DNA from 3 places in the Sodalis sp. RH24 genome. Region 3 is predicted to be linked to each of the others. Evidence: riboswitches for the same ligand, from Rfam matches in the RefSeq annotation. Region 3 holds a riboswitch; each other region holds the start of a gene.
What was found. A riboswitch is a leader RNA that binds a small molecule or an ion and turns the genes downstream of it on or off. The one in region 3 is predicted to bind thiamine pyrophosphate.
Positions count from the first base shown of each region.

Region 1: it holds a riboswitch for thiamine pyrophosphate, as region 3 does, so the genes downstream of both, thiB (thiamine ABC transporter substrate binding subunit) here and thiC (phosphomethylpyrimidine synthase ThiC) in region 3, are expected to answer to the same signal.
Region 2: it holds a riboswitch for thiamine pyrophosphate, as region 3 does, so the genes downstream of both, thiM (hydroxyethylthiazole kinase) here and thiC (phosphomethylpyrimidine synthase ThiC) in region 3, are expected to answer to the same signal.

Region 1 is NZ_CP178729.1:2,507,059-2,516,987, reverse strand. It holds gene ACL2XG_RS11545 (DNA polymerase II) at 1-285, opposite strand, end outside; gene ACL2XG_RS11540 (DedA family protein) at 483-1,250, shown strand; gene ACL2XG_RS11535 (S8 family serine peptidase) at 1,260-2,666, opposite strand; gene thiQ (thiamine ABC transporter ATP-binding protein ThiQ) at 3,804-4,541, opposite strand; gene thiP (thiamine/thiamine pyrophosphate ABC transporter permease ThiP) at 4,525-6,114, opposite strand; gene thiB (thiamine ABC transporter substrate binding subunit) at 6,125-7,105, opposite strand; TPP riboswitch at 7,152-7,269, opposite strand; gene sgrR (HTH-type transcriptional regulator SgrR) at 7,320-8,999, opposite strand; gene sgrT (glucose uptake inhibitor SgrT) at 9,095-9,268, shown strand.
Region 2 is NZ_CP178729.1:5,052,992-5,062,920, forward strand. It holds gene ACL2XG_RS22975 (LysR family transcriptional regulator) at 1-488, opposite strand, end outside; gene ACL2XG_RS22980 (zinc-dependent alcohol dehydrogenase family protein) at 643-1,662, shown strand; gene ACL2XG_RS22985 (hypothetical protein) at 1,774-2,169, opposite strand; gene ACL2XG_RS22990 (TetR/AcrR family transcriptional regulator) at 2,285-2,893, shown strand; gene ACL2XG_RS22995 (SDR family oxidoreductase) at 2,920-3,813, opposite strand; gene ACL2XG_RS23000 (quinone oxidoreductase family protein) at 3,936-4,889, opposite strand; gene ACL2XG_RS23005 (N-acetyltransferase family protein) at 5,092-5,538, opposite strand; gene ACL2XG_RS23010 (helix-turn-helix transcriptional regulator) at 5,963-6,694, shown strand; gene ACL2XG_RS23015 (hypothetical protein) at 6,998-7,219, shown strand; TPP riboswitch at 7,340-7,440, shown strand; gene thiM (hydroxyethylthiazole kinase) at 7,480-8,274, shown strand; gene thiD (bifunctional hydroxymethylpyrimidine kinase/phosphomethylpyrimidine kinase) at 8,271-9,074, shown strand; gene ACL2XG_RS23030 (hypothetical protein) at 9,021-9,929, opposite strand, start outside.
Region 3 is NZ_CP178729.1:3,301,028-3,310,956, forward strand. It holds gene purD (phosphoribosylamine--glycine ligase) at 1-1,070, shown strand, start outside; gene ACL2XG_RS14985 (DUF1481 domain-containing protein) at 1,152-1,823, opposite strand; gene hupA (nucleoid-associated protein HU-alpha) at 1,864-2,136, opposite strand; gene ACL2XG_RS14995 (YjaG family protein) at 2,327-2,917, opposite strand; gene nfi (deoxyribonuclease V) at 2,976-3,671, opposite strand; gene hemE (uroporphyrinogen decarboxylase) at 3,698-4,762, opposite strand; gene nudC (NAD(+) diphosphatase) at 4,780-5,583, opposite strand; gene rsd (sigma D regulator) at 5,676-6,197, shown strand; TPP riboswitch at 6,242-6,355, shown strand; gene thiC (phosphomethylpyrimidine synthase ThiC) at 6,455-8,377, shown strand; gene thiE (thiamine phosphate synthase) at 8,374-9,024, shown strand; gene ACL2XG_RS15030 (HesA/MoeB/ThiF family protein) at 9,017-9,784, shown strand; gene thiS (sulfur carrier protein ThiS) at 9,781-9,929, shown strand, end outside.

The sequences.
Region 1 (9,929 bases), 790 kb from region 3:
GCCTAAATCGCGATAGTGCCGGCAGTAAACGCCGACCACCGGGCGACGATGAAAGTCACGCAGCGCCAGCGGACGCAGCTCGCAGCCGGGGATGGCGGCCGCCAGGGTTTGCGCGCGCGGCAGGCACTCCGCGGGCATAAACGCCACCGCTTGCTGCGGCGGCAGGCTGATTTTCCGCGCGCCGCCATCGGTCGCCAGCCAGAAATCGATGACGGCGCCGTCGGGAGTATCCCGCCAGTGGCGGGTAAGGACAAAACCCTGGCCGGGCAGGGATTGGTCTGGCATGGCGTCTGGATATCCGGTTAAAGTAAATGAAGCGTCGCCTTATCTCGGGCAACCTGATAATTATGATTATTTATACAGTATTTGTCCAGTTGCGCCGCGTCCGGACAAGCGCAGCCAAATCTTCATACAATTGTTACGTTGACCGGCGGGCCTTCTAACCCTGACAATCCATCGGCTTATAGAAACCTGAGGGGGTTATGCTGGCTTTTTTCGAACACTGGGTTACGCAGTCATTGGCTTTTTCGCTTTTTGCCGTCTCGTTGGTGGCATTTCTTGAATCCCTGGCTTTTGTCGGGCTGTTATTACCGGGTACGGTGATGATGGCGACGCTGGGCGCGCTTATCGGCAGCGGCGCGATGGGATTTTATCCCGCCTGGGCGGCCGGCATTATCGGATGCTTTCTTGGCGATTGGATTTCCTATGTTATCGGCCATGGCTGTAAAAAATCGCTGAAACGCTGGTCTTTCCTGAAAAAAAACCGCGCCACGTTGAATAAAATCGAACATGCCCTGCACCGGCATAGCGTGTTGACGATCCTGGCCGGCCGGTTTATCGGCCCTACCCGGCCGTTGGTGCCGATGGTGGCCGGGATGCTGGACCTGCCGCCCCTGAAATTCGCCTTGCCCAATGTTATCGGCTGCCTCACCTGGCCACCTGCGTATTTTATGCCCGGCATCCTGGCCGGGGTGGCTATTAATATCCCAGACGGACAGCACTCCGGGCAATTCCGTGGCCTGCTGTTAGGCGTGGCCCTGTTGGGCTGGCTGGCCGGCTGGCTTGGATGGCGCTGGTTGCGAACCGATAAACGCCAGGCCGATCGCCTCACCCGCTGGCTGCCGCTGTCGCGATTGCGCTGGCTGGCCCCCCTTTGCCTCCTGGCGATGGCGGCGGCGCTGGTTGCGCTTATCCAGCATCCGCTGATGCCGATCTACGCGGCTCAATTCTGGAAAGTAGTCAGGGTGTGACCGACGGCTTCAGTATTTGGAGAATAAGGTATATATCGCCTTACCTAAATCCGGCTGCGTTCCTATAATCGAGGAAAAATTCTCCGCCAGCACCGTTCCGGTACTGGTGAGTAATTCACGGAACTGCGGGGCGGTAAGGTTTTTTTTATTGGCGATGGCAATACTTGACAGGCATGCCGCCACACCCGCCACGATGGGATTGGCCGGCGAATTGCCGGAAAAATTATTGATGTACCAGGCATTGGTTTTATTGAGCAGCGTGGCATAACCGTATGAGGTCGTTACCACAAAATCACCCCAGCTCGAACTGTCTATGCGCGAACCAAAATTACTGTAGGCGGCCCTTAGTCCCGTCCTTGGGTCGAGGGCTCCGACAATAATAGCGCCTGAATCCCTTTGATGACGATTGAATTTGCCGTTAAGTATCGGATGGTCTAAATTAATCGCGCCATTCCCCGCCGCCTCAATAACGTGGATACCTTTGGATGTTAACGCGGAGATCATATCAAACCAGGCAGGTTCAAATTCGACCGGAAGATAACATTCCTGATTATAATAAGATCTATTTCCTCCTTGATGCTGCATACCTATTTGGATAACGTCTCCCGCCTTAAGACGGTGATAAAGGTTATAGAGATATTGCAGGCCCCGGGCGGCATAACCCACCTTAGCCCGGCTGGCGATCCCCATAATGCCATACCCCAGCTCCAGCCCCGCCATCACTCCCACGGACGCGGTATTGTCGCAGCCGACGGTGACGGCGCCTTCGACAATAGCGCGCTCCGGAGGAAGGTTATTATGACCGGTGAACCAGGCATCAGGCTCGTTGGTAATGATGGTGACATTTTCGCCCCTGCCCCCGGCGTAACTTAGACCGGCGGTGCCGTCGACACCGCCGAGCCTGAAGCTATTGAAACAATGCCGGGCAGGCCAAAGATAATATTGTAAAGGGACGAAGTTATAATTTTCCACGCCGTTAAGCGTTTTGGGCTCATCATCAAGGGTGGGTTGCTCGGTGTGAAGAGCGTTATAACTTCTTGCGCCCCGTAGCGATACGGGTTCGGTAGTGGGATAAACCGTCTCGACTGAGCTGAATAGCGCAATGGCATGAAGTATTTCATTAATATATTCAACAGCGTTGACATTCTCATTAAAAAATTTGATTTTGAAATAGCGATCCAAGCCAAATGTTTTATTCATTTCTTTGGCCGCATCATCACGGGGACTGCCGGATATGTCAAATAAAGGGGAAACTCCCATGGTTTCAAAGTTAAATTTGAGCTCGTGCTCAATTTTTTGCGCTTCTGAAAAGTAATACGCGCCGGCATTGTTTCGTTTAAGTTGAAACACGATGTTAGTGTATTTGACGCCCTGCTGGGCAAAGAAGTCAATTTTTTTAAGAATTTTGTCACTCATTATAGTTAACCCCCGATAATAAAATCGTATTTGACGGTTGACGAATCATCCCGTCATTTATGATGTTTGGTCTGATAAGAAGTAAAATTTGCACAAAGGCATTGCTGCCGCGGTGATTCAGTTTCTCCTGATGTTTAAATTAATGGTTTGCATAAATTTTTAATGAGAAAAAGATGACAGTCACTATTGTCCCTTCTTGCGCAGGGTGCATGACCTACTGTCGCGTAAAGTTAAATTCAGCTGTGTTAAATAAGATTCTTTAAAACTTAATGCAGATTGTACTCAATATACAATAATCGAAGTGGATGTTTAATAAGTGATTTTTATATATGATTTTTATTTAATATAAACTCTAATTGCAATAAATCAAACAACATTCTCAAATAATAGTGTGAAGCAAGTCAATATTTATTCTAATGTTAAATTATCTTAACTTTAAAATGCTATTTATAAGTAATTTCTTATTTTTCATTAAATTCAAAGAAAAAAACATGGATAATAATAAAAAAAAGCTTATGTGTGGCGAAAAAACGGCGACCAGCAAAAGCGCAGGCCGGTTTTTCTTCCGCCGCGGAGGGACGTAACAGCAGTGGTTGTAAAACGTAATGGGGGGTGGTGTAATATGTTTGACAATATAATCATGATGTTGTGCGCGGGGTATTCAGTGGGGTGATACCGGGATGGGGCCGGATGGCGGCTTTTTGGCGTGAAAGGCCAGCATCCCAACTCCCTTATAGGCGGGCTGAAACGCTGGCGATAAAAATCACTACTCGTAAATTGCGGGCATTACCAGGCGGCATGCGAAAACGCATGACGCTTTTCTGCCGTATCTTGATTATTTTATATATGAGTTTCCCCAGCATTGACGATAAGCTGTTTACAAATACGTTCATTAGTACAACATAATTAAAATGCTATTACTGCCGATGCCTGTAACCACTGGGGTGCAACAATAAGCCCTTACCAATGGATGCTCTGCGGCATTTCCAGGCGGCATTTAATTCTATCTCATAATAGTAACAATTTATTTGGCAAAATGTGAATCGGCTCAAGAATGCTATTTTTGGCTATTTGCCGCGATCTTATTCCAGCACGAGAAGCCATCGCGTCATTATGCGGCGCCGGGCATCGGTGATGTTAATCCTCTCCGGCCAACCGCGGGCTCGGGTCCGGCGCGTGCGGCGCAATACCCAGGACGGCGGCTTCGCCGGCTTCGCCGCTCGCCAGGCGCGCGGTCGGGCCGTCGTAATAAATGCGGCCATCGACAATCAGCAGGGTGCGCGGCGCGATGCGCACGGCGTCATCCAGGTTGTGCGATACCATTAACAGGGTCAGGCCGCGGCTGGCGCACACGTCGTCCACCCGTTGCAGCATATCGACACGCAAGGCGGGGTCGAGCGCGGAAAACGGCTCATCAAGCAGCAGGATGGGGCGGTCGCGCACCAGACAACGCGCCAGGGCCGCCCGCTGCCGTTGCCCGCCGGACAGTTGCCCCGGCAGGCGGTCCAGCAGTTTCTCCAGCCCTACCTGTGCCGCCACCGCATTTAACGCTTCCCGTTGCGCCGGAGTCAACGCCAACCCCGGATGCAGCCCAAGGCCGATGTTTTCCGCCACCGTCAGGTGAGCGAACAGGTTATGCTCCTGGAACAGCATGGAGACGGGGCGCCGGGCGGGCGGGGTGGCACTGTGATCCTGGCCGTTTAACCACAGGCTGCCGCTGTGCAGGGGCAGAAAACCGGCTATCAGGTTGAGCAGGGTGCTTTTGCCGGCGCCGCTGGGGCCCAGGACGGCGACCTTTTCTCCCGCCGCCAGCCGCAGGTCAAAACGCATCGGCAAATGTTGGTAAAGATAGGTCGCTTTATCCAGTCTTATCATGCAGCCCCGTGAGTTTCTCGATTAGCGTAAATAGTAAAAAGCACAGCGCCAATAGGAACAGCGCGGTAACGGCCCCGTCCTCGCTGCGATAAGCGCCGATTTGCTGGTAAAGATAGAGCGGCAGGGTCCGGAAATGTTCATTGCCGAACAACGCTACCACGCCAAAATCACCCAGCGACAGGATAGAGGCGAATGCCATGGCGCGGCCAATCGGCTGGCGCAGCGCGCGCCATTCCACCCAATGTAGCCGCGTCAGGCCGCGCATATCCAGGGACAGGCATAAACGATAATACCTTTCCGCCAGGTCCAGCATCGGCGTTTCCAGAATTTTCAGGGCGTAGGGAATGGCCATCAGCGCATTGGTCAGTATGACCAATGCATAGGGGGAACGGGGCAATCCCAGGGTATGGGTGGCGATCAGGAAGAAACCCGTGGCCAGCACAATGCCCGGCATCGCCAGGATCAGCATGCCGCTAAGATCGAGCAGCTGCGCGGACCAGGGACGTTGACGCAGCCTCAGCTCGCGGCTGCTCCATAGCAGCATCAGCGTTAGCGCCACGCACAGCAGGCCCGCGCCCAGGGCAATGCGCAGCGACGTCAGTAATGCCGACCACAGCGCCGGCTGCGACAGGACCCGCGCCATGCCCGTATTGACACCGCCGGCCACCACGGCCAGCAGGGGCGGCGCCAGCAGCGCCAGCGCCAGGACAATAACCAGCGCGTCGGTCAAACGGCGCGCCAGATTATCGCCGGGATTGCGCCACTGGGAAAAATGCGTCGCGCCGACGGGAAACGCGCGGGTCAGCCCTTGGCTGGACAAGACCAGCCCCAGGCAACAGATCATTTGCACCAGGGCCAGCAGCGCCGCGCGGCCGGGATCGTAGTCATAGCTTAAGGCCTGGTAAATCGCCAGCTCAATGGTGGTCGCCCGCGGTCCGCCGCCCAGCGACAGCACCGTGGCAAAACTGGCGAAACACAGCATAAATATCAGCGCCGCCGCAGGCAGCAGTTGACGGCGCAGATAAGGCCACTCAAGAATGCGGAAGAAATGCCAGCCCGCCATGTCCAGCTGCGCGGCCAGCTGGCGCTGCTCCACCGGAATGCCTTCCAGCGCCTGCAACAACAGGCGGGTGGCCAACGGCAGGTTAAAAAATACATGGGCCAGCAGGATCCCCCGCAGGCCGTAGGGTGAAAAACCGTAGGGAATATGCAGCCAGAGGCATAGCTGCGCCAGCCAGCCGTGGCGACCATACACGCTCAGGATGCCGAACACGGCCACCAGCACCGGCAGCACCAGCGTCATGGCGCAAAAGCGCAGCAACAGCAGGCGTCCCGGAAACCGCCGGCGGTAAAGCGCCCGCGCCAAAAAAACGGCGGGCAGCACCGATAGCAGCGCCGACAGCAGCGCCTGCCAAAAGGTAAAACGCAGGACATGCCACAGATAGCTGTCCGACAGCACGTCGCGCCATTGGAGCGTCGGCGCGTTCAGCCACAAGGCGCCGACCGCCGTCAGGGCCACGGCCGTCAGCATCAGCGCGGCCAGCAGTCCCGGCCATAACCAGCGCGGTATCATCGGCCAGGCATCATTGGCTGACGGAACGCAACCAATCCTGGGTCCACGCGCCGCGTTTGGCCGCCACGTCATCCGCGCTGAAATTCAGCGTCTTGGCCGGCAATACGTCAAAGCCGGCCGGCAGCGCGGTTTTGATCACCGGATACATCCAGTTGCCTGTGGGAATGGTCTGCTGGAAAGCCGGGGAAACGACAAAACGCATAAACTGCTGCGCCAACTGCGGATTTTTACTGGCGGCTAATTGTCCGGCCACCTCGACCTGGAGATAGTGGCCTTCGCTGAAGGTCGCCGCCGCATAGTTATCCTTCTTTTCCTCGTTGATATGATAGGCCGGCGACGTGGTATAGCTGAGCACCATGTCCGCTTCTCCTTTCAGGAATAAGCCATAGGCTTCGCTCCAGCCCTTGGGCACGGTAACGGTTTTTTTCGCCAGCCGTTGCCAGGCCTGGGGCGCTTTATCGCCATATACCTGCTGCACCCAGAGCAATAAGCCCAGTCCCGGGGTACTGGTGCGCGGATCTTCGTAAATGATTTTCAGCGCCTGCGGCCCGTCTATCAGCTCATGCAGGCTTTTGGGCGGATTTTTCAGCTTGTTCTTGTCATAGACAAACGCAAAATACCCGTAATCAAAAGGCAGGAAGATGGGATCATGCCACGCCTGCGGCAAGATCAGATGAGCGGTATCGACGTTATGCGCCGTAAAGAGATGCGTATCCTGCGCGGGCTTAAGCAGGTTGTTATCCAGGCCCAGCACCACATCCGCGTCGCTGTTCTTGCCTTCGATGCGCAGACGGTTGAGCAGGGCGACGCCATCTTCCTGCACGACATATTTCAGCTCGCAGCCACAGTCTTTTTCAAAGGCGGTTTTTATCGCCGGCCCCGGGCCCCATTCGGAGGCAAAGGAATCATAGGTATAAACCGTCAGGACGGGTTTTGCCAACGCCGGGGCGGCGGCGAGCAATAGCAGGCAGGGTAACCATTTTTTCAACACTTTGCGCTCCTGGAAAAAAAAGGCGGCAAAGGCGTTTGAGGCGGCAGCGGGACGCACTCTCAAATCCCTTCGCCGGTATTAGCCGGATCAGGTTCGACGGGTATACTCTCAGCTTGCGCGCCGGCTAACGCTATGCCGGACGCTTCGCACCCCGTTGAGAACAGATGCAAGTGTAATGGTTTTATCCCTGGCTTAACAGCCTGTCTTACGTGTCTTATGTGTCTTGCGGGTCTTGCGGGTCCGGCGGGGCGAACCAGGCGGATTTGAAATCAAACCATCCCAGCGTATTCATCCTGACCCCGCGCATGCTGCGCTGGCCCTGTAGAATCAGCCAATGATGGAACAGCGGGTGCAGGCGATGGCCGGTGATAAGCGATTGGCACCATTGCGCCATGGACAGGCCCTTGCCGCGCCATTTCTCCAGCGCGTCGTTAAGGTCGGCCGGCAGGCAATGATGCATCAGCGGCATCTCGTAAAAGCTGGCGAACAGGGAATAATCCAGCGGCAGGTAAAAATTAGCGCTGCCGAGCCATAAATCGCTCTCGGCCTCACCGTTATGCCAGGCGGCATAATCCACGGTATTGATCACCAGCGCGATGTCCTGCCGGGCCAGCACCGCACCGAGCGCGCGGCAAAGATCATCGAATTCCGAATGGGCGCGATAAACCGTCAGGGTGATGCTGCGCAGCTCCGCGGGCCTTGGCCGCGGTTGCGCGACCCGGCTATGGCGCCAGCGCGGCAGGATACCGTAGGCCGGCGACCAGTAATGCTGGTAGGCCGATCCCGCCTCGGTCAGCATGGCGATGGGATCGATATTTTCACTCAGCCAGCGGCGGGTATCATCGTTTTGCATCAGCGGCGAACGGGCATCAAACAGCAGGAAATAGCAGCCTTCCTCCAGCCGGGTTTCCAATTGACCCGGGGTGCTGTTATCCGCCTGGAGCTGGACGCCGGAATAGCTCAGCTCGGCGGTGAGTTCCGGCAAGATCCAGATATTCACTTCATCAATCAGTGCGCGATAGCCGAAATAATCATCAAAGGCGCGAATCTTCAATAAGCTTTCCCGGTTGTCGATCACCGCATAGGGTCCGGTGCCGACGGGACGGCGGACGAAGTCCGGCATCGTCTCCCATTCCTGCGGCAAAATCATGGCCGGCACGCTGCCCAATAGCCAGGGCAGCCAGTCGTCCGCGGCGGTCAGGGCGACATCAACGGTATTGGGGATGGCGGACGAGACAGCTTTTATATGGCAAAACAGCGGATTTCCCCGCAGGCGCAGCAGCGAGCTGCACACATCCTGCGGCGTCAGTTCCCGCCCATGATGAAAATGGATCGCCGGACGCAGGTAAAAGCGCCATAACAACGGCGAAATTTGCTGCCAATGATGGGCGAGGTCCGCTTCCAGTTCCCCATTTTCCTCATTTATTTTGGTCAGGCCGCTGAAAATCTGCCGCACGATGTGGTTCTCAGAACGCCGCAAAGGGCTGCCGGGCAGCAGGTTCAGCAGCGGGCGATAATACAGTACCCGCAATATGTGCTTGCCCTGGCGGAAGCTGCGGCCCAGATGGGAAAGCAGCATCTGGCGTACCCTGTCCTTATCGCCCACCAGTTGGACCAACTGCTCGATGCGATCCTGCTCCAGCAGATCCTCCGCCCGCTGCTGTTGCAACGCCAGGCCGGTATAGTGAAAGGTCAGCTGCGAGCGCTTGCCGCGCCCGGCTGTCGCCTGCCACTGCAGCCAGCCCATTTCCTGCATGGTTTTCAGCAGCGTACGCACATGCCGGCGCGTACAGCTCAGCGCCTGCGCCAGTTCGTTCAGGGTGGTTTCCTGTGTCTTGCCCTGGCAGCTTTGCCACAGGCGGATAAATTGTTGCTGCAGGCGTGGCGAGGACATAAAAGAGGAACACTCCTTAAAAAGTCATCTGTTTTTCTTCCGGTATCTTAAGCCGATACTGGTCGTGTCGAAAGGGCAGAATAGGGATTGTAACGATGAAAATAGCCAATTTGCGCCGGTTTTATCAGCATTATTTTACCGCCATTTGCGGGCGCGGCGTGATCCGTCCCGACAGGGGCCGCAGCGGACAGCGTATGGCGCTGTTGTTACAGGTAACCCAATGGCATATAGACTCCCAGTCCGAGGAAGAATACCGGGAGTGGATGTGATGTCTCGTGGCGGGGGGTGATATAAAAGTCCTGCGGTATTTTCGCTTGCCGTAAGTTTGGTTTTATATGTTGAGCCGGGCGCTGGCAAGCGACAAGGGGATGGCAGTCGCGCCATCCCCTTGACCCCGCGCTCCCGGCAGATCGCGCGCCGCAAGCGGTACCTTCCTGCGCCGGATCCACCTTTTCGCACCGGCCCGTACGCGCTCCCGGCGCGAACGGGCCTCTCGCCGCGTCCTGCGGCTCGTGCCGGTGGAACCGGCTCCGTCAGCGCGCTCAATGCCGGCCAAAGGGCCGCTCCCCTTATCACCGGCGTTCACATTCCAGGCATTTAAGTTACCGGCGTACAAATTCCCGGCATTTAAGTTACCGGCGTACAAATTCCCGGCGTTCAAATAAAGACTTTTTAATTACAGACGTTGGTTTTGACGTTGTACCGGCATAAAGTGCGCTGGCGGCACAATGCCCGGCTGGATGAGCCGCCGGGAGCGGCGAAAGCTAAGGGTCGCGCCGGGAGCGCGTCCCGTGCGGTCCATAAGACGGGATATTGTGACGTTAGGGACCGCGCAGCGGCGCACGATCTGCCGGAAGCCCGGGAGTCAAGAGGGATGGGCTAGCATCCCTCTTGTCGCTTGCCTGCACTAGGCAACAGGGAACGCCGCTG
Region 2 (9,929 bases), 1.8 Mb from region 3:
TCCGGCGTCAGCCTGACCGCCACCATATCCTGCTGCACCAGCTCCCCCGAACGGATCCCCGCGTCAAACCCCCTGGCCACGACATCGGTAAGGCTGTCATCAATCACCAGGTCAAGCCATACGTCAGGATAAAGCGCCTGGAACGCCGCCAGGACAGGCGTCACCACCAGGCGGGCGGCAATACGCGGCAGGTTCACGCGCACCACGCCGCGCGGCTGCAGCTGGCAGGCGCCGACGTCCCTGACGGCCCCCTCCATATCGGCGACCGCGGGGCGCAGGCGATTGGCCAGGTCGCTGCCGGCTTGGGTTGGCGCCACGCTGCGGGTAGTGCGGTTAAGCAACCTGGCGCCCAGGCGCTCCTCAAGCGAGCGGATGGTGTGGCTGAGGGCGGAGGGCGACAGGCCCAGCCGCCGGGCGGCGCGACGGAAGCTTCTTTCTTCCGCGACGGCCATAAAAGCCAGCAGCTCGGCGAATTCCGCGCCTTTCATACAGTTGCCTCACATTCAACAGATTGTGCCGATTATAGCGCATTATCATGCACTATCCAGGATGCGATACTGTGCGGACCCTAACCTCAAGGGCCTCTGCCGGGCGGATGATCGCGCGGGACGCCCTTTCCGCCAAGATGCAACGGAGTACGTGATGACAAAAACCATGAGACGTTGGGAGATGGACGCCATAGGCCGGGACCGGCTGGCGCTGCGTGAGGTGCCGATTCCGGCGCCGGGGCGGGGCGAAGTCCTGGTGAAGGTGGCCGCCGTCTCGCTCAATTATCGCGACAAGATGGTAACCGAAAGCGGCCGGGGTTTACCCATCGCGTTTCCCTTCACCCCCGGTTCCGATCTCGCGGGAACGGTGATCGCCGCGGGCGCGGATGCCGCCCGCTTCAGCACCGGCGAGCGCGTCATCTCGACCTTCACGCCCGGCTGGATCGACGGCGTCCGGCGCGGTGACGCCCGCACGCCGTCCTATCGTACCCTGGGCGGTTTTTATCCCGGCGTGCTGGCGGACTATGTGGCGTTCCCGGAAGACTGGTTCGTGCGGGCGCCGCATACGCTGGATGATGCGCAAGCCAGTACATTGCCCTGCGCCGGGCTTACCGCCTGGTTCGCGCTTGTCGAGCGCGGCCGCCTGCGCGCCGGCGAGACGGTGCTGATAGAGGGAACGGGCGGCGTCGCGCTGTTCGGCCTGCAGATCGCCAAGGCGCATGGGGCCGAAGCCATTGTCTCCGCCAGCGCCGACAAGCTGGCGCGCGCCATGGCGCTGGGCGCGGATCATGGCATCGATCGCCGGCACGCAGATTGGGTGGACGCGGTACTGCGCATCACCGGCGACCGCGGCGCCGATCATATTTTCGAGCTGGTCGGCGGACCGCACCTCGGCAAGGCCGTCCAGACGGCGGCTGTCGGCGGGCGCATCTACCAGATTGGCGCGCTGGAGGGGTTCGAGGTGTCGGCTCAGGCCATGCCGCTGATGCTTAAGGATGTCAGCATCCAGGGTATAGGCACCGGCCATCGCCGCGCGCTGGAGGATCTGGTCCGGGCCGTCGACCGGACGGGCCTTAAACCGGTGATCGATACCCGCTATCCGCTGGCTGATCTTGCCGCGGCGCTCGATCATCTCGACCGCGGCGCTTTCGGCAAGATCGTTATGGAAATGTAGCGCCCGGCCAACGGCGCCAGCTTGCGGAAAGCCTTCGCCGCAATATCCCCAGGCGTTCTGGCGCGTCTTTGCGCGGGCGCTGCGCAATAGCGCCGACAAATTGTCTGCCGCCTAGCGTTGGCCTGGCTCCCAATCCGGGCTGTAGCCGCCCAGCTGCGGGTGATACATCTCGTCGCCGTCATGCTGGGTAAACTCGACGTTGAGCCGATCCGCGCGCAGTCCCAGTATTTCGACACAGTGCGCGCAAAGCGCCTTGGCCACCGCCATGCGCTGGTCGGCCGACCGGCCTTTGCGGATGTCCAGCATCAGCACCGAAACCGGCTCCGGCGCGCTATCGGCCGCCGTAATACGCCAGACGCCGCCTGCGCCCAATTCCCGGATGGCGATGCTGATACGCCGGATATCGACGGACATCATATCGGCATAGGTGGCGCAGAGTTTGGCGGCCAGGCGCTGCTTATCCGGCGTGGCATAATGGCCGTTTACATCAAGTTGCAGATAAGGCATGGGCTCTCTCCTTCACAGTGAAACACGCGGGCAGGGGCAAACAGTGTAGCGCCGGATAGCTGCCAGGGCTATAATAGATGATGCTGATAATGTATATGCCATAGTGGGAGTTGCCATGCCGCGGGTATCAAGAGCCGAAACCGAACGCAACCGCGTCGCCATTGTAGACGCCTCGTCACGTTTGTTCCGTGAACAGGGCCTGCGCGTCAGCGTCGCCGATCTGATGGGCGCGGTGGGCTTGACGCATGGCGGGTTCTACGGGCATTTTGCGTCGAAGGATGAACTGGCCGCCATTGCCTGCGCCAAGGCCTTCGGGGATTCGGTTGAGCGCTGGCATGCGCGCATGGACGGAACCGGGGACCCCGCCGCGGCGCACGCCGCGCTGATTGAGGGATATCTCGCGCCGCAGAACCTGACGGCGGTGGCAACGGGGTGCCCGCTGGCCGCCTTGGCCACCGATGTCGCCCGTGAGCCGCAAGACAAGCCCGTGCGCCTGGCGTTTCTCCAGGGGCTGGAAAAACTGATTGCCCTGCTTGCCGATGGGCGGGAAGAGGGCGATGCCGGCGCTGCGCGGGAAGCCGCACTGGCTGAGATGGCCACCCTGGTCGGGGCGCTGGTGCTGGCCCGGGCCACAAAAGGGCAGGCGCTCTCGGATGAGATTATGGCGAGCGCCAGGCGCCATCTGCTCGCCGGCGAAGCCCAAAACATACCGGCTTCTTCCTGATCACCGGCCGAAAACCGCCGTGCCGGTCAGGAAAAATAGCGTGGGTGGTCGAGATCGGCAATCAGTCCAGGCTGCTCCGGCCGCCAGCCCAGCTGTTCGCGGGTCTGCCGGCTCAGGGCCGGGCTGTTAAGCGCGGCGAAGTGCGCGAACCAACCGAAGTGTGCGGCGGCTTCACCGGCGGTCTTGGCGACGACCGGCAGGCCCAGGCGGCGGCCGATAACCTCGGCGATCGCGCGAAACGGCACCCCTTCTTCTGCGACGGCATGATAGCGGGCGCCCGCAGCGCCTTGTTCAAGCACCAGCCGGAACAAACGCGCCGCGTCGAGCCGGTGCACGGCGGGCCAAAGATTAAGGCCCTCGTCCACATACGCTGAAACGCCCCGTTCGCGCGCGATGCCGATCAGCAGCGGCACAAAGCCATGATCGCCCTCACCATGGACCGAAGGCGGCAGGCGTACCAGCGAGACGCGCACGCCCTGCGCCGCCAGCGCGGCCACCGCGTTATCCGAGGCGACCCGGGGTATCGCATCGGGGCCGGCCGCCGGGACATCGTCCTCGGTGGCGCTACGGCCGAGCGACATCAGCCCGGTGGCGGAGGTGACCACCAGGGGGCGGCCACTGCCGGAGACCGCGGCGCCGAGCGCCTCGATGGCGCGCCGGTCTATCACGCAATTTTCCTTCATTTTGGTGAAGTCGTGGATAAAGGCGGTATGAATGACGCCGTCGGACAGGGACGCCCCGGCGCGCAGGCTGTCCAGATCTTCCAGGCTGCCGCGATGCGCCTGGGCGCCGGCGGCGATAAGCGACCCGGCGGAGGCCTCCGAGCGGGCGAGACCGAGCACCTGATGGCCGGCGGCGATCAGTTCCCTGACAATGGCGGAGCCGATAAACCCCGTAGCGCCGGTAACAAAGACACGCATGATAGCTTCTCCAGAGAGGTATGGGCGAAGAGCTACTATCGGCTTTCCGGCCGTAGGGGTAAAGTAGTGACGTTATACGGGTATATCGACTAACAGGTTCGGCAATGACCCTGAACGGGCTTTCAGGGCCGCAATACGATGCGCGCGCCGTCGTTATCAGCGGCCCAGGCCCGCGCGACCTCCGCCAGCGGCATGGATTGCGCCGCGATGGCAAAACCGGCCTCCGGGGCCGCCGCCAGCACGCCCTGGATGGCCGCCAGCATGCGCGGAAACGGCACGCTGCCGATGCCGCTGCCCATCAGCTGCAATGCGGACGACCGCAACGCCGCCCCCGGCAGGGTGATATCGGCCCCGCTTAACGAGCCGATTTGCACAAAACGAATCGGTACGCCCTCAGGACCGGCCTTGGCGGCGGCGATGGCCAGCGTTTGCGCGCTAACCCCCCATAAATAATCCAGCACGATATCGACGCCCTGGCGAAATTCGTGCGTAAAGGCCTGCTCCTGGGCGTTCAAATTCTGGACCAGCGGAATCGTCACGTCGGCGCCAAGACGGCGGAGATCGCCGAACGATGCGGTCCGGCGTCCCGTCGCAATGATTTTCCCGGCGCCGAGATGCCGGGCAATCTGGATTGCCAGGCGGCCGGACGTGCCGGCGGCGCCGTTAATCAGCACCGTTTCACCCCCGCGCAGCCGGGCGCGTTCCACCAGGGCCGCCCATGACGACATGCCCGGTATGGCCATGGCGGCGGCGGAAACCTCGTCCAGGTCGTCCGGCAGGGCGATGCAATGGCCCGCGTCCACCAGGCATTGCTCGGCCATGGCGCCGTAAGGCTGCACCGGCAACAGAAAATAGACGCGCCGGCCGTCTTGCGTGATGCCGGTGCCATCGATGCCGGGAATAAACGGCAGCGCGCTGTCGGCGCTGTAATGCGCGCCCGACGCGCGATTCCTGGTGATGTGGCTCAGCGACGACGCGCTGACGCGGATCAGGCTTTTGCCCGGCGCGGGCGCTGGTTCACTGAAGTCTCCGTAGACGGGGGGCTGGCCCGCCGTTGTTACGATCGCTGCTTTCATTCCGTTTCACCCCTGGGCGCGAATCCGGCCATCCCCGATGGCAACCGGGTTCAAATGGATAATATGTGTATTATGCACATACATGGCCGCCAGGAAAAGCCGCACAGAAGAATAAATCGTCACGGCAACAGACGCCCGCGCATCGTCCTGTAACCCCAAGACGGGGGCAGCGGCCACGAAAACGCGGCGCGGGCGCGCCTGGCTACTGCTGCCGGATCCTGCGGTGCATCAGATAATATTTGCCGTGCTCGGAAACACCGGATGAGATAATCGTCCAGCCGTGACGCAGATAGAATTGCTGCGCACCCACATTCTCCTGCAGGCATTTAAGCGCCATGGTGCCGCGGCAGAGCGGATAGCACGCCGTCAGCAGCGCGGTGGCTACCCCGCGGCGCTGCCAGGCAGGATCGACAAACAAATTATGCAAAAAGCTGTCCGGCAGCCAAAGCGAGGCAAAACCGGCAATATGGCCCTGTATTTCGGCGACGATGATCTTTTCATCGAACGTGGCGCCGTCAAAATCCTCCAGCCGCCACTGACGGTTATCAAGCCAGGTCCAGCCGGTCTTGCGTGCCGACAGATAGAGAGTACGCAGAAAAGGACGATCCGCTTCCCGGTAATCCCTGACAACCACATCCTCTTTTTTCATCTTAAACCTTAGTTAACTTATTGATTTGTTACCTTCTCAGTATCAAGTTTAACTTATAGATGGAATAAATAATATTGTGCTTATTATTTCCAGGCGGTAAAGGATGCGGTGCCGGCGCGGTGCGGTCCGCCGGCAGGCGATCGCGATTATTATCCGGTCGCATCTAGCTGAAGCTTAAACTAGATTAATATAAACGCGGGATGCCGCTGAGGATACACCGTCTTAAACACCGGTATGAGGGTGGCGCAAGCCCTGGGCGGCAGTCATTAACGCCGCAATGATTGATAAAACTGTTAGAGGTTGCATCCATAGCCTGCCTCTTATATTATCCAAAATCCCACCGGTATTACATGTTGAAACTGCTCTTTATTACCCCTTATGGATAATAAATGATGAGTGTTAGTTAATATGGCAGGCATATTTTATGGAAAAACCCTTAGAGAATAATCAAGATTTCTTTATCCAAACGATGAAAATAGAAATCAAACTTTATCTTCAGCAGATATTCAAGAACGCCAACGCGTTCTGTTTTGCCTACTTTATGATGAATAAAAGCGATAACTTCCCAGCCTATATAATATCCGACTACCCCAGCGGCTGGCTGAATCAATACCGCAGTTACGGTTATCAAAAAATCGACCCGGTGATGCTCATCGCCTGCCGGAAATTCACCCCTTTTTTTTGGCCTGATAATCCGTCGATAATACAAGAGCATAGCTTTTTCAGGCTGTCAAAATATTACCGGCTTGACAGCGGCTACACTTTTACGTTGCATGATTGCGATAACAACCTGGCTACATTAAGCATCAGCAACCGCCAGGGAAAGGAGGACTTTTATCATTTTATTGAGCAAAACAAAGAAAGACTGCAGATGCTGCTGATTAGCACTCATGATAAGGTATTGAACTTTATGCAAAATACGTTGCCCAACGCCACGTCCCATGGCGAGAGATCACACGTCCAGGCGCTGTCTCCCCGGGAAAAAGAAGTATTATTCTGGGCCAGTGTCGGAAAAACCTATGGCGAGGTCGCGACCATCCTGGCAATACGCGAGGGAACGGTAAAATTTCATATCAGAAATATTATTGATAAGCTAGGCGTTACGAATGCAAAACATGCCATCAGCCGGGCCACGGAACTTAAATTATTTGGTTAACTATCCATTTATCATTTCGCGCAACGTGATCACAACCCTGTCCATCTGTGGGAGTTTTATTATGCTGTCGGCTTAAAATGGACAGCGTTGCCAATATATTTGCAATCATTTATATAGTGTTTAAGATGCAGGCGTTGCCGCGAGAAATTTGATGCTATCATTGCCCGGTGATTCTTCTGGCTGTTGAAGGTAGGCATGATTAGATTCTGTCTTTTTAATTTATTAGCTTTGTTTTCATTAACGGCATATTCCTCTGAGCATCTCCATAAAATAATTTTAATCGATCTCATGAATAATAAGCCAATGTTTTGTCATGCTGAGCCCCGTTGGCGCTTTTCCCCGCCGATAAAAGACGATCTCTGGCTGGCCGGGCGGTTGAGCGCGCTGGCCGAGGCGGGATTTGCCCGCCTGGAGGGGGCCGGGGAGAGTGCGCAGTGGTGGTTGACGTCCACCGGCGCCACGGGTGCGCAATTCTGCGGGGACGCTTGTTACGGCCGGATGTTGGTCAGTCCCCAGCGGCCCTGATCATCGCCTTATTATTAAGTCTGCTGATAATTGTGTTTATGAGATCGACGCCGGCGGAGGGACCAGGCTCCGCCGGCAAACTCACCATTGATCTTTTCTCCCGCCCGCCGGATAATCATGCCACTTGACTCGGGGTGTCCGCCGCTGTGCGCCGGACTGAGATTTTACCCGTATGACCTGATCTGGATAATGCCAGCGTAGGGAAGTCACGGCCTGTTGTCCCGCCGGGTCCGTCTTCCTCAGCGCCGGCTGGGAGCGCTATGATTACCGAACCTGCCGAACTGCCCGGCTTAGCCGCCGCGTCTTCCCTTACCCTGCTGCGCCAGCGCAAGCCATTAGTCCATTGTATGACCAATGACGTGGTACAGGCGTTTACCGCCAATGCGCTCCTGGCCGTCGGCGCCGCCCCGGCCATGGTGATCGAACCCTGTGAGGCGGTTCAGTTCGCCGCCATGGCCGATGCGCTGCTGGTGAATATCGGCACGCTGACCGCGCCGCGGGCCGAGGCGATGATGGCCGCCATTACGTCGGCCAATCAGGCCGGCACGCCATGGGTGCTGGATCCGGTGGCCGTGGGCGCATTAACCTTCCGTACTGAATTCGCCCGGGGCGTATTGCCGTTAAAACCCGCCGCCATTCGCGCCAATGCCTCGGAAATCCTGGCGCTGGCCGGGCAGCCGGCCCTGGGCCGCGGCGTGGACAGCGCCGACGACTCCCGCCTCGCCCTGCCTTTTGCCCGCCGGCTGGCCGCGGACTATGGCACCCTGGTCGCGGTTACCGGCCGGGTGGACTTTATCACCGACGGCGATCGGGTCTGGTCCGTGACCGACGGCGACGCCATGATGACGCGCGTCACCGGTACTGGCTGCGCCTTATCGGCCGTGGCGGCGGCGTTTTGCGCCCTGCCGGGCGATCGGTTGCAGCATCTGGCCGCCGCCTGCAGGATCATGGCGCTGGCCGGGCGGTTAACCGCCCGGGACGCGGCGGGTCCGGGCAGCTTTGCCGTCGGCTTCCTCGACCGGCTGTACGGCCTGCAGGAGGAGGATATACCATGAAGCGCTGCCATAACCTGCTCAGTATCGCCGGCACCGATCCCAGCGGCGGCGCCGGTATCCAGGCTGATTTAAAAACCTTCTCGGCGCTTGGCGCCTATGGCGCCACGGTCATCACCGCGCTGGTGGCGCAAAATACCCGCGGCGTGCAGTCCATCTATCCTATCAGCGCTGAATTCGTCGCCGCCCAGCTGGATTCCGTGCTCGGTGACCTGCGTATCGACAGCGCTAAAATCGGCATGCTCGGGCAGGCGGACATCGTGCGGACGGTGGCGGCAAAACTGCGGCAATATCCCATACCCTATGTGGTGCTCGATACCGTGATGGTGGCGAAAAGCGGCGATTTCCTGCTGTCGCCGGATGCCGTGAGCGCCGTGCGGGATGTCTTATTGCCGCTGGCGTCCATCATCACCCCTAATTTGCCGGAAGCGGCGGCGCTGCTGGGCTGCCGCGCCGCCGCCAGCGAGGAGGAAATGCGCCGGCAGGGCCGGGAACTCCTGGCCTACGGCTGCCAGGCGGTGGTGATGAAGGGCGGCCACCTGCATGGCGACTCCAGTCCCGACTGGCTTATCACCGCCACGGACGAACGGCGTTTCGACGCCGTCAGGGTGAACACCCGGCATACCCATGGCACCGGTTGCACGCTCTCCGCCGCGCTGGCGGCCCTGCGTCCGCTGCATGACGACTGGGCGCAAACGCTCGCGGCGGCCAAAGCCTGGCTGCAGCAGGCGCTGCTGCATGCGGATGATCTACAGGTCGGGCAGGGGATCGGGCCGGTCCATCATTTCCACCAGTGGTGGTGACATTCCGGTGAGAATGCCCTGGGCAAAGTTAAGCAGCGAGCGGGCGTCGTGCAGATGTCGGGCGTCGAAGGCGTTGAGCAAATAACTGTTCTCGCCGCGGTGCGGGCGGATGCGCAATGACGGCAGGGGAGTGCCGCCCCGGTATTCCGGTACCGCCGTATAGATATACCCCGGCTGCATCTGGTTGTCTTCATCGCGCCATAATAATTGCAGCGCCGGATAAGGGCCGAGACAGCGGCCGATAAAGACATTCCCGGCCCAGAAACCTTCGTACTCGCCGTCTTTTTGCAGTCGTTTTTCGCTGAACACCGGCGCGTTGATCAAGCCTGATAGCGTGTCGGGCGTTAACGTCTGCAGCAACTGATGCCACAGCGGATTGCCGTTTTCCAACTGCCAGCAGGCCATGCCGATATAGTCGTTAAGCGCCTGCCAGTCCTGCTCCAGCATGCGCTTGACAGGCTTATCGGTCATATTGCGAAACTGCATCAGCGGGCTGACCATATCGCCCAGCGTATTGTAGGTAATCAGCGTCATGGTGCGCGGATTGCGGCGCAGCGACAGCCAAAGGATTAATTTCGGGATGCGGAACTCAATGGATTGCACGCTGAGCCGGTACTGGTTCTCTTTGGTCAACACAAAACCGTTGGAGGTGCCGCGCTTTTCGCGGTAGTTATGGATAACCACCACGCTGTGGGGCCCCATCCAGCCGGTAATATAATGTTCTTTGTCACTCTGGGTGACTTTCATATCCTCGACCATGTCGCACAGGCTTTTTTCCGTCAGCGTCTCCAGGGGATGGGCTTCCCCGGCGCTGTAGTAAAGCGTTTGCGGCGCGGGCAGGGCGGGTGAAAATGC
Region 3 (9,929 bases):
CCGAAGCGCCGCTGGTGATGGGCGTGGTGGATGCGTTCCGCTCAGCCGGCCTGCCGGTATTCGGCCCGACCAAAGCGGCGGCGCAGTTGGAAGGCTCGAAGGCGTTTACCAAGGATTTCCTGGCCCGCCACCATATCCCCAGCGCGGAATACGGTAACTTTACCGATATCGACCAGGCGCTGGCCTACGTGCGCAGCAAAGGCGCGCCCATTGTTATCAAAGCGGACGGCCTGGCCGCCGGCAAAGGCGTGATCGTGGCTATGACGCTTGCGCAAGCGGAAGCGGCCATTGAGGATATGCTGGCCGGTAACGCCTTCGGCGATGCCGGGCACCGCATCGTGGTGGAGGAATTCCTGGAAGGCGAGGAAGCCAGCTTTATCGTGATGGTGGACGGCGATCATGTCGTGCCGATGGCCACCAGCCAGGACCATAAACGGGTCGGCGACGGCGATACCGGTCCCAACACGGGCGGCATGGGGGCATATTCCCCCGCCCCGGTGGTTACGGATGAAATCCACCAGCGTGTTATGGATCAGGTTATCTGGCCGACGGTGCGCGGCATGGCGTCGGAAGGGAATATCTATACCGGCTTTTTATATGCCGGACTGATGATCAACGCTGATGGCCAGCCAAAGGTGATTGAATTTAACTGCCGCTTCGGCGATCCGGAAACCCAGCCCATCATGCTGCGCATGCGTTCCGATCTGGTGGCGCTGTGCCTGGCGGCCACCGAAGGGCATCTGGATCGGGAAAGCTCGTTATGGGATGAACGACCGGCCCTGGGTGTGGTCCTGGCCGCCGGCGGCTATCCGGGGGATTACCGCACCGGGGACGAAATCAGCGGCCTGCCGACGGCTGAGACAGCAGGCGAAAAAGTCTTTCATGCCGGCACCTGTCTGGCGGACGGTAAGGTACTGACGCAGGGAGGGCGGGTTTTGTGCGTTACCGCGCTGGGCGAAACGGTGGCGGATGCTCAGGCCAGGGCCTATCGCGCGGCGAAGTCTATTCGCTGGCAGGACAGTTTCTGCCGGTCGGATATCGGCTATCGCGCGATCCAACGCGAGCAATAATCCTGTCATCATCTGGTGTCGCGCATTCATGACGTTGGGCAATGCGCGGCGCCCTGTCGATGTTGGCTTGCAGGCGGGTGACTACAACTCGCTTTTTTTAGGTTGCCAGTGGCAGAAGTCTTCATTGGCGACCAGTAACAGCTGCGTCCCTTCCGGTGCCTCCAGCCAGGCGATGCCCAGTTGTCCGGTGGAATGTTGGGCGCGCGCCGCAATCCACGAGGCCGAGCGCTGGTCAAAATCAGGCCGCGCCGTTTTGCCGTCGCAGGTGGCTATCACGCCGTCGCGCCATATCCCCTGCATCAGCTTTACCTGTCCGGCACGTAGCGTGCTGCTGACATCCAGCAGTCGCCTGGCTTCAAACTGATACAACGCCAGTTCGTCATCACTGAGTTTTTCACGCAGCCCATCGCGCTGACGCTGCATATAGCTGGGATTACCCTGATCGTCAAAGCGGATTTGCACGGTTTGCGGATGTGCGCCGTTTTGCGTCCGGTTAATCTGGCGCACGTCGTCATGGAGGAATTGATAGCGGGTAATGATGGTATTTTCGCCCTGATAGGGGCTGTAGACGCTGACGATATTGACCGTTTGCTGTGCCGCGTCGTCTTTACGCCATAAGCGCATGGCGCCCCGATCGGCGACATAACCGCTGGCGGTGAACGCAGGCGGCGCCTTGGAATGCGAACCGCATGCCGTGAGGAGACAGGCCAGCAGCCCGAGCCAACCGCACCGGCGCAAAAACAAAAGGGGCACGGTTGCCCCTATGCTTAATCTTTTCACCAACACACGGTGGTTACTTAACAGCGTCTTTCAGAGCCTTGCCAGAAACAAATGCCGGAACATTGGCCGCGGCGATTTTGATTTCTTTACCGGTCTGAGGATTACGGCCAGTGCGTTCGTTGCGATGATTAATTTTGAAAGTACCGAAACCAACCAATTGTACTGCATCACCCTCTTTAAGAGACTCGGTAATTGCTGCCAAAGTGGATTCCAGAGCCGACTTCGCCTGCGCCTTCGAAAGATCGGCCTTATCAGCAATTACATCAATCAGTTGAGTCTTGTTCATATGTTATCCTTACAGTGTGTTTATCGCTTGCTAAGCATCGAGTACGACGGATAAGCCGGAATACGGCACTCTCCTGCAAACACGCACCGATAGCCACTTTTTTTATGCCCCCCCAAATGTAGACCAGACGGGGTGCAGATGTGAAGTATTAAGACATGGCAAAACAGGTCTTAAATCACGTTTTATTGCCTTATTGCTGTAAAATTATTCCAATATTGCTAATTCCGGCTTCGCGCAGGTCTGCGCGCAGCCCTTTGATCAATTCTACGTCGCGGTTTTCACAATTAGCTAACAGGCGAAAAATTTCCCACTGAATGTCCCATTCCTCTTCAATCGAGGGCAGGGCATTCAGCTCCTCTTCGGTCATTTCCCGCTCCGCATGGGTCATTTCCAGCATGGCCACGGTGCGGATAGAGGTTTCGCTGACGGTGACGGCATGCTCCAGCGTTTCACCGCTCAGCCGCGAGTGCAATAATTCACTCAGGGCCACACAGGCATCAATCGCCGGATAAACGCCGTAAAAATCGTAATCATCCGCTGCGGGAATGCATTCTTCCAGCTTTTCCAATTGTAAATCAAAATTGACCTTAGCATCTTTAACAACCTGTGTCTCCCAAACCAGGTCGAGAATACGCCGGTAGACGGCAGGGTCGCCAAAGCCGGTCTGTACGCAGAACAGTTGATAATTGGGGTACATCCGTTCACACAGCGACGCCATAAAAATGACGTGCTGCCAGGCTTCCTGCTTTTCCAGACGTAAATGTATCGGGTTACGTAACATCGCGCTATTCCATTACTCTTAATCTGCGTCGCAGTGTACCTGAAATTAGCCGGTTACCCTATTCCAGGTCGAAAAAGTCCGGTTCGCCGCGCCCCTGCTCCCACTGTTTAAACGCGGTGCGATTAGAGGCCACCGCATCCGCCCAGCGGGTAGGCTCCGGCAAGCGGTAGCCGCGCATGCATTGTTGTACCCAATACAGGGCAGTGTCCATGCCGACGCGATGGCCGGTGGAGATGAATAAAGGATTGCAGCGGATCTTGCTGCGCCATACCCAGGCAAGCTGTTCGCCTTTATCCATCAGCGGCGCCCTGGCGCCCGCCTCATCGCTCAAGGGCTCAAACCGGCCGCACAGCCGGCGCTTAGCCACGCCGATAGTCGGCTGGTCGACCAACAGGCCAAAATGGCTGGCGACGCCCAGACGGCGCGGGTGGGAAATACCATGGCCATCGACGAACAGCAAATCCGGCCGCTGATTCAGCTGTTCCCAGGCGGCCAGCAGGGCGGGATACTCGCGAAACGACAAAAAACCCGGAATATAAGGCATGGTGGTCGTTACACGGGCAATGCGGTATTCGATAAGCTCCAGCGACGGAAAACGCAGCAGCGCGATAGCCGCGCGGGTAACGTCGCCCCCCTGTTCGAACCCCACATCGGCGCCGGCGATTATCGCGGGCGTGGAAAAAGCGAAATCGTCATGGCGTATGACCCTACTGGCGGTGGCGACCTGCTCGGCGCGCAATGCTGTTATATCCATGTTTTTTCCACCTTTTTCACCAGTCTTTACAGATGATAGGGGCGCGACAGGCGATGCACCGCCTCAACAAAAATGCCCGCATGTGCCGGCGGCACGTCCTGATGGATACCGTGCCCCAGATTGCAGACATGCCCCTCACCCCGGCCGAAACCGGCCAGAATGGACTCCACTTCCTGTTCAATACGCGCCGGCGGCGCGTACAACACCGAAGGATCCATATTGCCCTGCAGCGCGACCTTATCGCCCACGCGACGGCGCGCCGCCTGAATATCGGTGCTCCAGTCCAGGCCCAGCGCATCGCAACCGGTTTGCGCCATGGCTTCAAGCCATTGGCCTCCGCCTTTGGTAAACAGCGTTACCGGCACCCGGCGGCCTTCATGCTCCCGCTGCAGGCCGTCGATGATTTTTTGCATGTAATCAAGGGAAAACTCAAGATAGCCGCTGCCGGTCAGCACGCCGCCCCAGGTATCAAAGATCATCACCGACTGCGCCCCGGCGCGAATCTGGGCGTTCAGGTACAGCGTTACGCTCGCCGCCAGCTTATCGAGCAATAAATGCAGCGTCTGCGGCTCGGCGTACATCATTTGTTTGATTTTAGTGAAGACTTTGCTGGTGCCGCCTTCAACCATATAGGTGGCCAGGGTCCAGGGACTGCCGGAGAAGCCAATCAGCGGCACTTCTCCGCGCAGGTTGCGCCGGATGGTACGTACGGCGTCCATCACATACCCCAGCTCCACCTCCGGATCCGGTATCGGCAACTGCTCCACGTCGGCTTTACAGGTAATCGGACGGGCAAAGCACGGCCCCTCCCCCTGTTCAAAATACAATTCCAGTCCCATGGCGTCGGGAACCGTCAGGATATCCGAAAACAGGATCGCGGCATCAAGCGGAAAACGACGCAACGGCTGCAAGGTCACTTCACAGGCCAGTTCGGCATTCCTGCACAGTGACATAAAATCACCGGCCTCGGCGCGGGTGGCTTTATATTCCGGCAGATAACGCCCGGCCTGGCGCATCATCCATACGGGCGTGACATCAACAGGCTGGCGCAGCAGGGCGCGCAGATAGCGGTCGTTCTTCAGTTCATGCATACAGGATTCCCTTGCAGTTATGAATGGAGTGTAGCATGCGGGCCGTCATTTTCCCGATCGGCGCGGCAGAGCGCGACCGTGTCCTCAATTAAGCGCCTGGCCACGGTGCCGGGCGGCGGCAGCAGGGGCAGCGCGTCATAACGGTACCAGCCGGCATCAAGGATTTCATTATGATCGGGGGTGATTTCGCCGCCGGCGTACTCCGCCATAAACGCCATCATCAGCGAATGCGGGAAAGGCCAGGGCTGCGAGGTGACATAACGGACGTTTTTCACCTTAATCCGCGTCTCCTCCATGACCTCGCGGGCCACGGTCTGCTCCAGGGTTTCCCCCACCTCGGCAAAACCGGCCAGCACCGTGTAAATGCCGCCGCGATGGCGGGTATGCTGGGCCAGCAGGATATCGTCGCCGCGGCGGATCGCCACGATAATACAGGGCGCGATTTGCGGATAATACCGTTCATGGCAATGATCGCACAGGCAGGCCCATTCCCGGTTACTGACGCGCATCTCATGGCCGCAGTAGCCGCAATAGCGATGGGAACGATAAAACTCCGCCAGTTGCACGCCCCGGCCCGCCAGTTGGAACAAGCCTGGGTCGCTATCGATGATCTGGCGCACCGAGCCCATATCCCGGGGCATGGCGTGGCGTACCAGCCAGGCGGGCGACCCCTCCCATTCGCCGATAAGCGTCGCTGTCAATCCTTGAAGTGACCAGGCCGATGCCGTTCCAAATGGCAGTTCCCCCTTGGGTAACCACAATTTGCTGTCCTGGCTGACGATCCACCAGCCATTTTCGCTACCGTTGAGTTCTTGTTCCATTTTAGTTGCACTACCTCTTATTCACTGGCAAGCTAGAAATTAGCTTTAATTGATGAGTAACGCAGCGTTACTTTATTACATCGGAGTCAATCATGCTAAACCAGCTGGACATTCTGGCTCAACGCGTTGGCGGCAGTAACGAACTGATCGATCAGTGGATACTGGCCCGCAGGAAGTTGCTCATTGCGTATTACCATCTCATCGGTCTTAAGCCCAATAAAGAAAAGCATACTCCCCTGGACGAAAACGCGCTGGACGACTTTTGCCATAAACTGGTGGACTACCTTTCCGCCGGCCATTTCCATATCTACGATCGTATCGTTCAGGACGCGGACGATACCAGCAGCAGCAAAAGAATCATCAGTACCCAGTTGTATCCGGCGTTGCAGGAAAATACCAAACAAATCATGGCATTTTATGATAGCCAATTGGAAACGGCCATCGATCATGATAACTGTATGGAGTTCCAACAGGCGCTTTCCGGCGTGGGCGAGGCCCTGGCCACGCGTTTTGCCCTGGAGGACAAACTGATCCAGCAGGCGCTGGAATATAAAGCGGACTACCTGGCCTCGGTGCCGGCCGCCAATAATCCGGACGTATCGCGTCTGGCGTAATTTTGCGGTAAGCAGTAAGTCGTAACCGGTCCTTCACGGGCCGCTATATCTTGTCGGAGTGCCTAGCGCGTACATTACGCCAGGCTGAGACCGTTAATTCGGGATCCGCGGAACCTGATCGGGTTAATACCTGCGAAGGGAACAAGAGTAAAGCAACGCTTTGATTTATAGTCTATTTTTCTAAATTCAAAGCCCGGCCTCATTACTCCCGTAGCGCTCCTGACAAGCAATTTTCCCGTTTATTGTGAGGAATTGCTATGTCGTTATCCAAAACCACCCCTTCCCGCCGTGAGCAGCGCGCCCAGGCGCAGGAATTCATCCATCGTCTGAAAGGCGAAGCCTTCCCCAACTCCCGGCGTATTTATCTCCAGGGCAACAGCGCCGACATCCGGGTGCCGATGCGGGAGATCGCGCTTAGCCCCACGCTTATCGGCGGCAACGGCAAAACGCCGCGCTACGAAGAAAACGAGCCGGTGCCGGTATACGACACCGCCGGACCCTATGGCGATCCGGCGACAGAGATAGACGTGCGCGCCGGCCTTCACCGCCTGCGTTCGGGCTGGATTGAACAGCGCGGGGACAGCGAGGCGTTGAACAGCCTAAGCTCGCGTTATACCGGCGAACGCCGGGCCGACGAGGGCCTGGATGAGGTTCGTTTCGCCCCCAGCCATACGCCGCGGCGCGCCAAACCCGGCCGGCGCGTCACGCAATTGCATTATGCCCGCGCCGGCGTCATTACGCCGGAAATGGAGTTTATCGCCCTGCGGGAAAATATGGGCCGCGAACGCATCCGCGGCGACGTATTGCTGCAACAGCATCCCGGCCAGAGCTTCGGCGCGCATTTGCCGCCGGATATTACCCCGGAGTTCGTGCGCCGGGAAGTGGCCGACGGTCGTGCCATTATCCCCGCCAATATCAACCATCCGGAGTCGGAGCCGATGATTATCGGCCGCAATTTCCTGGTCAAGGTCAACGCCAATATCGGCAACTCGGCCGTCAGTTCATCCATTGAGGAAGAGGTCGAGAAGCTGGTCTGGGCGACCCGTTGGGGAGCGGATACGGTGATGGACCTGTCCACCGGCCGCTATATCCATGAAACCCGCGAGTGGATCCTGCGCAACAGTCCGGTGCCCATCGGCACGGTGCCCATCTACCAGGCGCTGGAAAAAGTCAACGGCGTGGCGGAAAACCTGACCTGGGAATGCTTTCGCGACACCTTGCTCGAGCAGGCGGAACAGGGCGTGGACTATTTTACCATCCATGCCGGCGTGCTGTTGCGTTACGTGCCGATGACCGCCAAACGGTTGACCGGCATCGTGTCGCGCGGCGGATCCATTATGGCCAAATGGTGCCTGTCGCATCACCAGGAAAGCTTCCTCTATGAGCATTTTCGCGATATTTGCCAGATTTGCGCCGACTACGACGTCTCATTATCCCTCGGGGACGGCCTGCGTCCCGGCTCCATCCATGATGCCAACGACGAAGCGCAGTTTGCCGAACTCTATACCCTGGGCGAATTGACCAAAGTTGCCTGGGAGTACGACGTGCAGGTGATGATCGAAGGCCCTGGCCATGTTCCCATGCAGATGATCCGGCGCAACATGACCGAACAGCTGGAGCATTGCCACGAAGCGCCGTTTTATACCCTGGGGCCGCTGACCACCGATATCGCGCCGGGTTACGACCATTTTACCTCCGGCATCGGCGCCGCGCTTATCGGCTGGTTCGGCTGTGCGATGCTGTGCTACGTCACGCCGAAAGAGCATCTGGGCCTGCCGAACAAAGAAGATGTTAAGCAGGGGCTTATTACCTATAAAATCGCCGCTCACGCCGCCGATCTGGCCAAAGGCCATCCCGGGGCGCAAATACGCGATAACGCCATGTCCAAGGCACGCTTTGAATTCCGTTGGGAGGACCAGTTTAATCTGGCCCTGGATCCGGCCACCGCCCGCGCCTATCACGATGAAACGCTGCCGCAGGAATCCGGCAAAGTAGCCCATTTTTGCTCCATGTGCGGTCCGAAATTCTGCTCGATGAAAATCTCCCAGGAGGTCAGGGATTATGCCGCCGCCCAGGCGATTGAGGTACGGGAAAGCGGCATGGCGGAGATGTCGTCGGCGTTTCGCGCCAGCGGCGGGGAAATCTATCTTGCGCCTGAGGATACGGGGGTGGCGAAATGATCGCGCCCGACGCGCCCTTTGCGGCGACCGAGCCCAGGCTCGGGCTCTATCCGGTAGTGGATTCGCTGGCATGGCTGGTCCGGCTGCTGGACGCCGGCGTCGCCACGCTGCAGTTGCGCATCAAGGACCAGCCGGAAGACCGGGTCGAACCGGATATCGAGGCCGCGATTTTGCTGGGACGGAAATACCGCGCCCGGATTTTCATCAACGATTATTGGCGGCTGGCGGTTAAACACGGCGCCTATGGCGTGCACCTGGGACAAGAGGATTTGGCTACGGCGGATTTGGCCGTCATCCAGCGCGCCGGATTGCGACTCGGTCTTTCCACCCACGACGATAGCGAACTGGCCCGCGCTTTGGCGCTACAGCCATCCTATATCGCGCTCGGCCATATCTTCCCTACCCAGACCAAAGCCATGCCGTCACAGCCGCAGGGCCTGGCGGAACTGAAACGCCTGGTGGCCGGCATGCCCGGCATCTCCACCGTGGCCATCGGCGGTATTGGTATCGATCGGGTGGACGACGTGCTGCGCTGCGGCGTCGGCAGCATCGCGGTGGTCAGCGCCATCACCAAGGCCGCCGACTGGCGGCAGGCGACCGCCACGTTATTGCGGAAAATCGAAGGCCGGGAGGTGCGCAATGCTTAGCGACCAGGCTTTTTTGCGCTACAGCCGCCAATTGCTGCTGGAGGAGATAGGCCCCGGAGGCCAGGAGCATCTGAGCGCAGCAACCGTGCTGATCGCCGGACTGGGCGGCCTGGGTTCGCCGGCGGCGCTCTATCTTGCCGCCGCCGGGGTCGGCACGCTGCTGCTGGCCGACGACGATAAACTGGACGTGAGCAATCTCCAGCGCCAAATCCTTTATCGCACCGGGGATATCGCCCGGCCCAAGGCGGCGGCGGCGCTACGGCAGCTGCAGGCGCTTAATCCCCTGGGCCATTATGTCGCGCTGAGCCGGCGCCTGGCCGGGGATGACCTCGATCAGGCGGTGGCGCTGGCCGATATGGTACTGGACTGCAGTGATAATATGCAGACCCGTCACGACATCAATGCCGCCTGTATCCGCCGGGGGAAAACCCTGGTCAGCGCCAGCGCGGTGGGGTTCAGCGGTCAGTTGCTGGTGCTGCGGCCGCCCTACCGGCACGGCTGTTATGCCTGCCTGTTTCCCGACGCCGTCGAGCCGCGGCGTAATTGCCGCACCGCGGGCGTGCTCGGGCCGTTGGTCGGCATCATGGGCGCCATGCAGGCCCTGGAGACGATCAAAATCCTGTGCGGCATGCCGTCTACGCTGGACGGCCAGCTGCGGCTGTTCGACGGCAAGTCGATGAACTGGCGCACCCTGCGCCTGTCCCGCGCGGCCGGCTGTCCGGTGTGCGCCGCGGCGGTTCAGCGGGAAGAGGCGCTATGAACATTACCCTTAACGATACCCCCGTCGCGCTTTCAGGCACGCCCTCGCTGCTGGACATGCTGGAGCTGCTCGGCCACCCGCCCGAGGGCAGCGCGCTGGCGGTCAATCAAACCATTATTCCCCGTAGCCGGTGGGCCCAACAGCC